One region of the Pseudomonas sp. PDNC002 genome, then DNA from elsewhere that is predicted to be linked to it. Evidence: predicted binding sites of a transcription regulator. Region 1 holds the regulator's gene; each other region holds the start of a gene.
The links. Region 1 encodes FliA, which starts transcription of late flagellar genes. Its sites were predicted from a motif close to CTAAAGTTTNNNNNNNNNNNGCCGNTAA; they were not measured.
Positions count from the first base shown of each region.

Region 2: a site for FliA is predicted at 1,107-1,134, ahead of JVX91_RS07595 (methyl-accepting chemotaxis protein). Genes of this name have one in related genera too.
Region 3: a site for FliA is predicted at 1,808-1,835, ahead of JVX91_RS15165 (methyl-accepting chemotaxis protein). Genes of this name have one in related genera too.

Region 1 is NZ_CP070356.1:3,074,887-3,078,160, reverse strand. Features, by position in the region: gene JVX91_RS14185 (chemotaxis protein CheA) at 1-128, opposite strand, end outside; gene JVX91_RS14180 (protein phosphatase CheZ) at 161-943, opposite strand; gene JVX91_RS14175 (chemotaxis response regulator CheY) at 963-1,337, opposite strand; gene fliA (RNA polymerase sigma factor FliA) at 1,537-2,286, opposite strand; gene fleN (flagellar synthesis regulator FleN) at 2,283-3,110, opposite strand.
Region 2 is NZ_CP070356.1:1,649,392-1,652,665, reverse strand. Features, by position in the region: gene tatC (twin-arginine translocase subunit TatC) at 1-328, shown strand, start outside; gene JVX91_RS07600 (16S rRNA (uracil(1498)-N(3))-methyltransferase) at 325-1,032, shown strand; gene JVX91_RS07595 (methyl-accepting chemotaxis protein) at 1,219-3,132, shown strand.
Region 3 is NZ_CP070356.1:3,281,120-3,284,393, reverse strand. Features, by position in the region: gene JVX91_RS15165 (methyl-accepting chemotaxis protein) at 1-1,750, opposite strand, end outside; gene JVX91_RS15160 (hypothetical protein) at 2,024-2,398, shown strand; gene JVX91_RS15155 (flavin reductase family protein) at 2,413-3,021, opposite strand; gene JVX91_RS15150 (hypothetical protein) at 3,100-3,274, opposite strand, start outside.

The DNA of each region.
Region 1 (3,274 bases):
GCATTGAGCAGGTCCATGTCTTCCGGGCGGCTTTCCAGCTCGACCAGTTGCTCGGACAGTAGCTCGAGAATCTCGCCGGCCTCCACCAGGAAGTCCTGGAGGATTTCGTCATCGGCGTCGAAGCTCATTCGGGTGCTCCCTCTACAGCGTCAGCGGACGCTTAAAAACCAAGGCTGGACAACAGATCGTCGACATCGTCCTGACCGGACACGACGTCCTTTCTTGTATCGGCAGCAATCTGCGGACCTTCACCCTTGGACGATCTTTCTTTTTCCACCGCGTCGCGCATGCCGTCGTGGTCATGCTCGATGCCGGCGTAACGATCGACCTGCCCCGCCATCCAGACCAGCTTGACCAGATTCGACTCGACCTCGGTCACCAGCTTGGTGACGCGTTTGATCACCTGCCCGGTGAGGTCCTGGAAGTCCTGCGCCAGCAGGATGTCGTTCAGGTGGGCGGAGAGCTTGCGGCTGTCCTGGGCGCTGATATAGAGGAACTGCTCGACGCGCTTGGCCAGGTCGCGGAAGGCCTCGGGGCCCAGCTCGCGGCGCATGAAGCGCGACCAGTCTTCCTGCAGCTCCTTGGCCTGGGTCTCGATGTGCATGACCACCGGGGTGCACTCTTCCACCAGGTCCATGGTGCGATTGGCCGCTTTCTCGGTCATCGTCACCACGTAGGACAGGCGGTCGGTGGCATCGGCGATCTGCGACATCTCCTCGGCGTGCCGGGAGTTGGGATCGATCTGGAAGTTGACGATGGCGTTGTGCAGCTCGCGGGTGAGCTTGCCCACCTCTTGGTAGAGCCCGCGATCACGCGCCTGGTTGAGCTCGGAGATCAGCTGCACGGCAGTCTGAACGTCGCCGCGTTCGAGGCAGTCGACCAATTCGCGCGCGTGTTTTTTCAGGGTCGACTCGAAGTCACCCGCGGATTCGTTGAAATCCATGACGCCCTCTTGGTCAGCCTCAGCTGCCGACCCGCTCGAAAATCTTCTCGATCTTTTCTTTCAACACCTGAGCGGTGAAAGGCTTGACCACATAGCCGTTGACCCCGGCCTGGGCCGCTTCGATGATCTGGTCGCGCTTGGCTTCGGCGGTCACCATCAGCACCGGCAGGTGCTTGAGGCGCTCGTCGGCACGGACCGCACGAAGCAGGTCGATGCCGGTCATGCCGGGCATGTTCCAGTCGGTAACGAGGAAGTCGAAGTTGCCGCTATGCAGCATCGGCAGCGCAGTGGTGCCGTCGTCGGCCTCTGCGGTGTTGGTGAACCCCAGGTCCCGCAGGAGGTTCTTGATGATGCGCCTCATCGTGGAAAAGTCGTCCACGATGAGAATTTTCATGTTCTTGTCCAAGCCTGCCTCCATCGATACCAAACGCGCCCTGCCGGGCGTGCCGTCAATTCATTGAGCGTCGTGCGCTCACTGTTGCGGGGGACGTCAAGGAAACGTCACCCTGAAAATTCCTAACCTGCGGTTTTTCCCAAGGAAATTCCCTTCAGCCTCTTCACTCGGATGAAGCTGCCGCGAAACTACCCGATGCTCAGCGAGCGCGCCACTCCGCCAGACGCGAGCGCAGGCGCGCGGCGCACTGGCTGTGCAACTGGCTGACGCGGGATTCGCTGACGCCCAGCACTTCGCCGATCTCCTTGAGGTTGAGTTCCTCGTCGTAGTACAGCGCCAGCACCAGGCGCTCGCGCTCGGGCAGCTTGGAGATGGCGTCGGCCAGCGCGCTCTGGAAGCGTTCGTCTTCCAGACCGTGGGAAGGCTCGTTCTCGTGGTGCGAAGCGTCTTCGGCAAGGCCGCCACCCTGTTCGCCGTCCTGCAGCATGTCGTCGAAGCTGTACAACCGGCTGCCCTGGGTGTCGCTGAGGATGCCGTAATACTCTTCGAGGCTCATATTGAGTTCGGCAGCAACTTCCTGATCTTTAGCGTCACGTCCGGTTCGCGCCTCGACGGCACGGATGGCGTCGCTGACCATGCGGGTGTTGCGGTGCACCGAACGCGGGGCCCAGTCGCCCTTGCGCACCTCGTCGAGCATGGCGCCGCGGATGCGGATGCCGGCGTAGGTCTCGAAGCTGGCGCCCTTGCCCGCGTCGTACTTCTTCGCCGCCTCCAGCAGGCCGATCATGCCGGCCTGCATCAGGTCCTCCACCTGCACGCTGGCCGGCAGGCGGCCCAGCAGGTGGTAGGCGATGCGCTTGACCAGCGGTGCGTGCTTCTGGATCAGCAGTTCCTGGGCGTTGTGCGCCTGCGCCTTGCTGTACATACGCGCTCCGGAGGCCGCGGTCATACGGCCGAACCCGTGGGATGTTGCACCAGGCGCTCGACGAAGAACTCCAGGTGCCCTCGTGGGTTGGCCGGCAGCGGCCAGCTGTCGACCTTCTGCGCCACCGCACGGAAGGCCAGGGAAGCCTTGCTGCGCGGGAACGCCTCGTACACCGAACGCTGCTTCTGCACCGCCTTGCGCACCGATTCGTCGTAGGGAATGGCGCCGACATACTGCAGCGCCACATCGAGGAATCGGTCGGTGACCTTGGTCAGCTTGGCGAACAGGTTACGGCCCTCCTGGGGGCTGTGGGCCATGTTCGCCAGCACGCGGAAGCGGGTCATGCCGTAGTCACGGTTGAGCAGCTTGATCAAAGCATAGGCATCGGTGATGGAGGTGGGTTCATCGCAGACGACCAGCAGCACTTCCTGGGCCGCGCGGACGAAGCTCACCACCGAGTCGCCGATGCCGGCGGCGGTGTCCACCACCAGCACGTCGATGTTGTCGCTGATGTCGCTGAAGGCCTGGATCAGGCCGGCATGCTGCATCGGCGTGAGGTGCACCATGCTCTGGGTGCCCGAGGCCGCCGGGACGATGCGGATGCCGCCGGGACCCTGGAGGATCACGTCGCGCAGATCGCATTCGCCTTCGATCACATCGGCCAGCGTGCGCTTGGGCGACAGGCCCAGCAGCACGTCGACGTTGGCCAGGCCCAGGTCGGCATCCAGCAGCATGACGCGACGGCCCAGATCGGCCAGCGCCAGCGACAGATTCACCGACACGTTGGTCTTGCCGACGCCACCCTTGCCACCGGTGACTGCGATTACCTGAACGGGATGCATGCCCATATCAATACCTTGTCTCGTCGTTCGACCGTCGCGCATCAGACGCTTCGGCTAATCCGGTTGCGGTGCTCCCCGCCGCCGGCGCTCGCGGATCATCTTGCAGAGCATCCGCATCGCTTGGGCAACCCAGTCGGCCGCCCCACTACCCCACCTGGGGCTTCACAATT
Region 2 (3,274 bases), 1.4 Mb from region 1:
GACCGACATCAACAGCTACCTGGACTTCCTCACCCTGCTGTTCGCCTTCGGCGTGGCCTTCGAGATTCCCGTCGCCACCGTGCTGCTGGTGTGGATTGGCGTGGTCAACGTGGCCTACCTGAAGAAGATCCGGCCCTACGTGATCATCGGCTGCTTCGTGGTCGGCATGATCCTCACGCCGCCGGACCCGTTGTCGCAGACTCTCCTCGCGGTGCCGATGTGGCTGCTGTTCGAAGCCGGCGTGCTGTTCAGCCACCTGATCCGCAAGCGCGGCCCGGAAGAGGAAGAAGAATCCAAGGGCGACCAGCCGCCGGCCACCCGCCCGTGAACCTGCTGCTGCTCGACGACGCCGACTTCGTGGCGGCGGACCGCGTGATCCTGCGCGACCGCCGGCTGATCCACATGCAGGAAGTCCACCGCGCCGAGAGTGGCGACCGGATGCGCGTCGGCCGCCTCGGCGGCCTGATGGGCGAAGGCCACCTGCTGCGCCTGGAGGCCAACGAGGCCGAGCTTCAGGTCAGCTTCGAGCAGGCCCCGCCGGCCAAGCTGCCGCTGACCCTGCTGCTCGCCCTGCCCCGCCCGAAGATGCTTCGCCGCGTGCTGCAGACCGTCGCCGCCATGGGCGTGCCGCGCCTGGTGCTGCTCAACAGCTACCGGGTGGAAAAGAGCTTCTGGCAGACCCCCTTCCTCGAACCCGACGCCGTGCGCGAGCAACTGATCCTCGGCCTCGAACAGGCACGCGACACTGTGCTGCCCGAGGTAATCATCGAGAAGCGCTTCAAGCCCTTCGTCGAAGACCGCCTGCCAGCCCTGGCCGCCGGCAGTCTCGGGCTGGTCGGCCATCCCGGCCCGTGGCCGGAATGCCCGCGCGCGCTCAGCGAACCGGTGACCCTGGCCATCGGCCCCGAAGGTGGCTGGATTCCCTACGAAGTGGACAAGTTGCGCGAGGCCGGACTGAACCCGGTGCAACTCGGCGAACGCATCCTGCGTGTCGAGACCGCCGTGACCGCGCTTTTGGCACGACTGTTCTAACTGAAACTGGCGCAAAGCCAGTAACCACGCGGCCTCCAGCGTGAACCGCCAGTCAGAAAAAGCACTCCGGAACTCTTCAGTTCCACGCTCCCGCGCCGATATCAGCGGTACCGGTCGTCCCCCACTCTGCGCATTCCCCGCTCAGCCATGCGTACCGGCCCCGTTCAATCCTGGAGCGCCGCCTTCATGTTTCGCTGGTTCAACAACCTGACTGTCAAACTCAAACTCGCCGCAGGCTTCGGCCTGGTGCTGCTGCTCACCCTGCTGATCGCCCTCACCGGCTGGATCAACCTGGGCAACGTGATCAACCGCGGCGACAAGCTCGGCGAGATCTCCGAGCTGGTCGCGATCGCCAAGGACCTGCGCATCGCCCGGCTGAAGTTCCAGTCCACCCGCGCGCCGGAAGACGCCAAGGCGGTGGCCGATACCCTGGATCGCCTGGACCAGCGCCATCGCTCCCTGAGCGAGAAATTCACCGAGACCGAGGACCGTCGCGTCATCGACCAGCAGCATGAGCTGTCAGTCGAATACCGCCGCCTCTACGCCCAGTTGCTGAAGTCCTTCGAGGAGCGCGACGCCGCCAAGCAGGTGCTGATCAAGTCCGCCGGCGCAGTCAGCGAAGGGCTGCAGAAGGCCGAGCAGAAGCTGGTCAACGGCGGCAGCGCCGAGAGCCTGGCGCATCTGCAGGATCTTTCCGGCCTCGGCCGTGCGGTCATGCAGGCTCGCCTGCAGGTGATGGCCTACACCAGCACCGACGCGCAGAACCTGGAACAGGGCGCCTTCAACGCGCTGCAGCAGCTGATCGAAGGCGTGCAGAGCGACATGAAGACCTCGCCGCCCGAACTGAGCGACGAATTCCGCGGCACCCTCGACGCGCTGGAAACCTACCGCAGCGCGCTGACCAACTACCGCAATGAGGTCAACGACAGCCAGGCCGCGCGCGACCGCATGCGCGACAGCGGCCAGCAGATCGAGAAGCTGAGCAACGACCTGACCGCCGCCCAGACCGCCAAGCGCGACGCCGGCGTCGCCCAGGCCAAGACCTTGCTGGGCCTGGCCGCGCTGATCGCCCTGGTGCTGGGCACCATCGCCGCGTGGGTCATCACCGGGCAGATCGTCAATCCGCTACGCGACGTACTCGGCCATGCCGAGCGCATCGCCGACGGCGATCTCAGCCGCGACATTCCCACCACTCGCCATGACGAGCTGGGCCAGTTGCAGAAGAGCATGCAGCGCATGAACCTGTCCCTGCGCGAGCTGATCAGCCACATCCACGACGGCGTCACGCAGATCGCCAGCGCCGCCGAGGAACTGTCCGCAGTCACCGAACAGACCAGCGCCGGGGTAAACAACCAGAAGACCGAGACCGACCAGGTTGCCACCGCCATGAACGAGATGGCCGCCACCGTGCAGGAAGTCGCGCGCAACGCCGAGGAAGCCTCCGAGGCCGCCTCCGCCGCCGACCGCCAGGCACGCGATGGCGAAGGCGCGGTGAACGAAGCGGTGAACCAGATGGACCGCCTCGCCGGCGAAGTCGGCCGCACCAACGAGTCGGTGCTCAAGCTCAAGCGCGAAAGCGAGAAGATCGGCAGCGTGCTAGACGTGATCAAGGCGGTGGCCGAGCAGACCAACCTGCTGGCGCTCAACGCCGCCATCGAAGCCGCCCGCGCGGGCGACGCCGGTCGCGGATTCGCCGTGGTAGCCGACGAAGTACGTGGCCTGGCGCAGCGTACCCAGTCGTCCACCGAGGAAATCGAAGAGCTGATCGCCGGCCTGCAGAGCGGCACCCAGCAGGCCGTGCAGATGATGGAAACCAGCCGCGACCTGACCGTCAGCACCGTCGACCTGACCCGCCGCGCCGGCGAGCGTCTGGGCGCCATCACCCGCACCGTGTCGACCATCCAGTCGATGAACCAGCAGATCGCCGCCGCCTCCGAGCAGCAGAGCGCCGTGGCCGAGGAGATCAACCGCAGCGTGATGAACGTGCGCGACATCTCCGAGCAGACCGCCGCCGCCAGCGAGGAAACCGCTGCCTCCAGCGTCGAACTGGCGCGCCTGGGCAACGAGCTGCAGGTACTGGTCAGCCGCTTCCGCGTCTGAACCTGTCCGTGATGAAGAAGGCCCGCGCAATGCGGGCCTTTTTTACTTCTCCATGCCGGACATCGGCACCAGGGCTTCCCCCTCACCCCAGCCCTCTCCCTCAGGGAGAGGGAGCGGTCCGTACCGGCTGCTGCCGATGTGT
Region 3 (3,274 bases), 210 kb from region 1:
CCACCGCCGAGGCGATGGTGCCCAGCGCGGCTTCGGTCTGCACCGCGTCGCCCACGGTCATTTCCACCAGCGCGTGGCTGCGCTGCATGCGTTGAACGGAGGTAGTCGCCCCATTCTGCAGGGCGGCGATCAACGTCTCGATTTCGGCGGTGGACTGCTGGGTACGTCGCGCCAGCGCCCGCACCTCGTCGGCCACCACGGCGAAGCCCCTGCCCTGCTCGCCGGCCCGCGCGGCCTCGATGGCGGCGTTGAGCGCCAACAGGTTGGTCTGTTCGGCGACGTTCTTGATCACCACCAGCACGCTGCCGATGCTCTGGCTCTCGCGGCCGAGCTGCTCGATGCTTTCGGTGGCCGCGCGCACGGCGTCGGCCAGTTGCTCGATGCGGCCCAGCGTCTGGCGCACCACGTCCTGTCCGCTGGCGACCTTGCCGTCGGCCTGTTCGGCGGAACTGGCGGCTTCTTCGGCGTTACGCGCCACATCGTGGACGGTGGCGGCCATCTGGTTCATCGCCGTGGCGACCTGGTCGGTCTCGGCCTTCTGGCTGTTAACCCCGTGCTGGGTGCGCTCGGTGACGCTGGACAGCGCCTGCGCCGAGGCGGTGATCTGCCCCACGCCATCGCTGAGCCGGCTGACGATGCCGCGCAGGCTGTCGGCCATGCTGCCGACAGCGCCCATCAGTTGCCCGACTTCATCCTTGCGCCGCACCTCGACGCTCACGCTCAGGTCGCCCTCGGCGATGCGCCGGGCCATGCCGATCACCTGGCGCAGCGGCCGCACGATCATCCAGGTGATCAGCAGCGAGGCCAGCGCACCGACCAGCAGGGCCAGCACCGCCGAACCGATGATCAGCAGCGCGTTGGTGCGCAGCTGCGCCAGCATCGCCGAGCGCTGCGCAGCATAGGCGTTGTCGACCTGCTGCATGACCTGGGCGGCGCGGTCGTTCATCTGCGCGTGGACCTGTTTCTCTTCCTCCAGCGCGGCGGTGTACTCATCGAGCTTCTCGACGAAGGCGTTGATGTTGGTGATGACGTCCTTGAGCACCGACACGTAGGTCGGGTCGGTGATGCTTTCCTGCAGCTTGGCGGACAGCTCCAGCGCCTCGGCGGCGGACTTGATGCGGCCACCCTCGGCCTTGGCCTCGCTGCCGGCCTCCATGCGCGAGCGCGCCTCGTTCAGGCCCTGCAGCACCAGGCGATAGAGCTGGCTGACCTGGGCAGCCTGCTGCAGCAGTTCCTCGCCTTTCTGGCCCTGGGAATCCTTGAGTTCGTAGGCGCCGTCATCGGCGAGGCTCGATTGCAGGATGTCCAGGCTGTTGGACGCACCGTTCACCGACCAGGTGGCGGCATCCAGCGACAGGCGCCGGCTCTTGCTGGACTTCTCGAATTTGTCGAATGCCGCGAGGTAATCGGCGATGCCCTGCTCCGCCTGCGCCATGGTGGCGGCCTGGTCCGGCTGGGTCTTCAGTCGCGCTACCGCGTCATTCAAATTGCCGGCATGCTCGCGCAGGCGCTTGGCGGAGGCCTCACTGGCATCGATGACGAAATCCTTCTCGCTCTGGCGGATCTCGAGCATTTCACGGTTGATGGTCGACATGTCGCTGAGCAGGTCGAAGCGCTGGGAAATCGCCCGCAACGAGGTCACGCCGATCACCGCCACCACGGCGGTGAGCAACAGCACCAGGCCGAAACCGATGGCCAGTTTCTTCGCTGTACCCATGTCGGCCAGACGACGCTGCACGTAGGCAACCATGGCTTCTCCCCCCATCCGCAAAAGGCGCCGCAGGAAATCCCTAAGGTCTCCTGATCGTTATCGTTGCTTTTGGGCGGAACATTAGGAGCGCCATCGGGTACTGGATAGAGGGTACGGCGGCGATGGCACGGTGATGCTGCACAGAGATACGTGGAGGTCGTATCCAGAACACTAAAAGGAAGTTTCCGAATCGACATTCGGATATAGCCGACATCGACCATGCACCCTGACCGCGCAAATTCCGACACCTGTCTTTCGACTCCAGGTGCTCGGATGAACGCCTTCTACCAATTGATCTCGCAGCGCCCACTCGCTGGATTCACCACCGAACTGATGCTGCCGGAGCTGTACGGCGAACAGCGACGCCTCGATCCGCTACTCCTCAAGCACGGGCTGCTGCCGATTCGCCGCTTCGTCTGTCCGCTGGCGTGCGACGATCAGAAGGGCGAATGGCTGGACTGCTGGTTCGAGGGGAACACCGGCCTGTGCCTGGTACGCGGCATATTCGACCTGATTCACTGCCAGGCCCTGGAACTGCCGCGCCGCCAGGAGCTGCTGTCCGAACTGTTCACGCTCGCCGAACGGCTGGAGGTGGCGCGAATCAGCGGCGTCCCCTGGCAGCTTGGCCTGGAGCTGGAGTTCGCCTGACGCCGGACGCGCCGTTACTTGGGGCGGATCATGCTGAAGGTGTCGCGGGTGTAGCTGTACTGGGTGCCGCCCAGGCGGCCTACCAGATCGAGCCGCGCTGGGTCGATGTGGCGCTCGTCCTGCATCACCGCATCGTCGATGTGCGCCAGCAGCACGCGGGCGAAGATCAGCATGCTGGACGGGTTCTGCGCCGGGTACGGCATGATTTCCGCCAACTGACACTCGAAGGCCACCGGCGCCCCCACTACGCGCGGCGGCGCCACGCGCTCGCTGGGCACGGTGGCGATACCGGTGTGCTCGATTTCGCTGACGCCATGGGGCAACCAGGCGGCGGTGGCGTTCATGTGCTCGGCCTGGGCGGCGCTGACCAGGTGGATCACCAGTTCGCCGGTCTCGCGCACGTTGCGCAGGGTGTCCTTGACGCTGCCGTCTTCGCGCACGCTGGTGTTGATCAGCAGCGTCGGCGGCGCATCGCTGATGACCTGGAAGAAGCTGAACGGCGCGAGGTTGCTGTGGCCGTCCGCGGACAGGGTGCTAACCCAGGCGATGGGGCGCGGCGTGACGGTGGAAGCCAGCCAGCGATAGGCGTCGGTCTTGGACAGTTGGGTGAAGTCGAGTTGCATGGGCTGATCCGGACAAAACGGTGAGCGATGCGGTGGGAAGACGCGGGCCACTTCATGCAGCCCGCCAGCGCGGCAGGCTCAGCGGCCGGCGCGGGACTCCTTGATGTAGAAGCGCGCGCGGCTGGCCTTGTCGGAGCAACCGGTGTAGGCCTCGACCTGCTGCTGGGTCTTGGCGGCGGTCAGCAGGCCCAGGGCCTTGGAGTAGCTGACGGTGCCGGCGAAACCTTCGGCCTTGGCCAGGTCCAGTTCATGC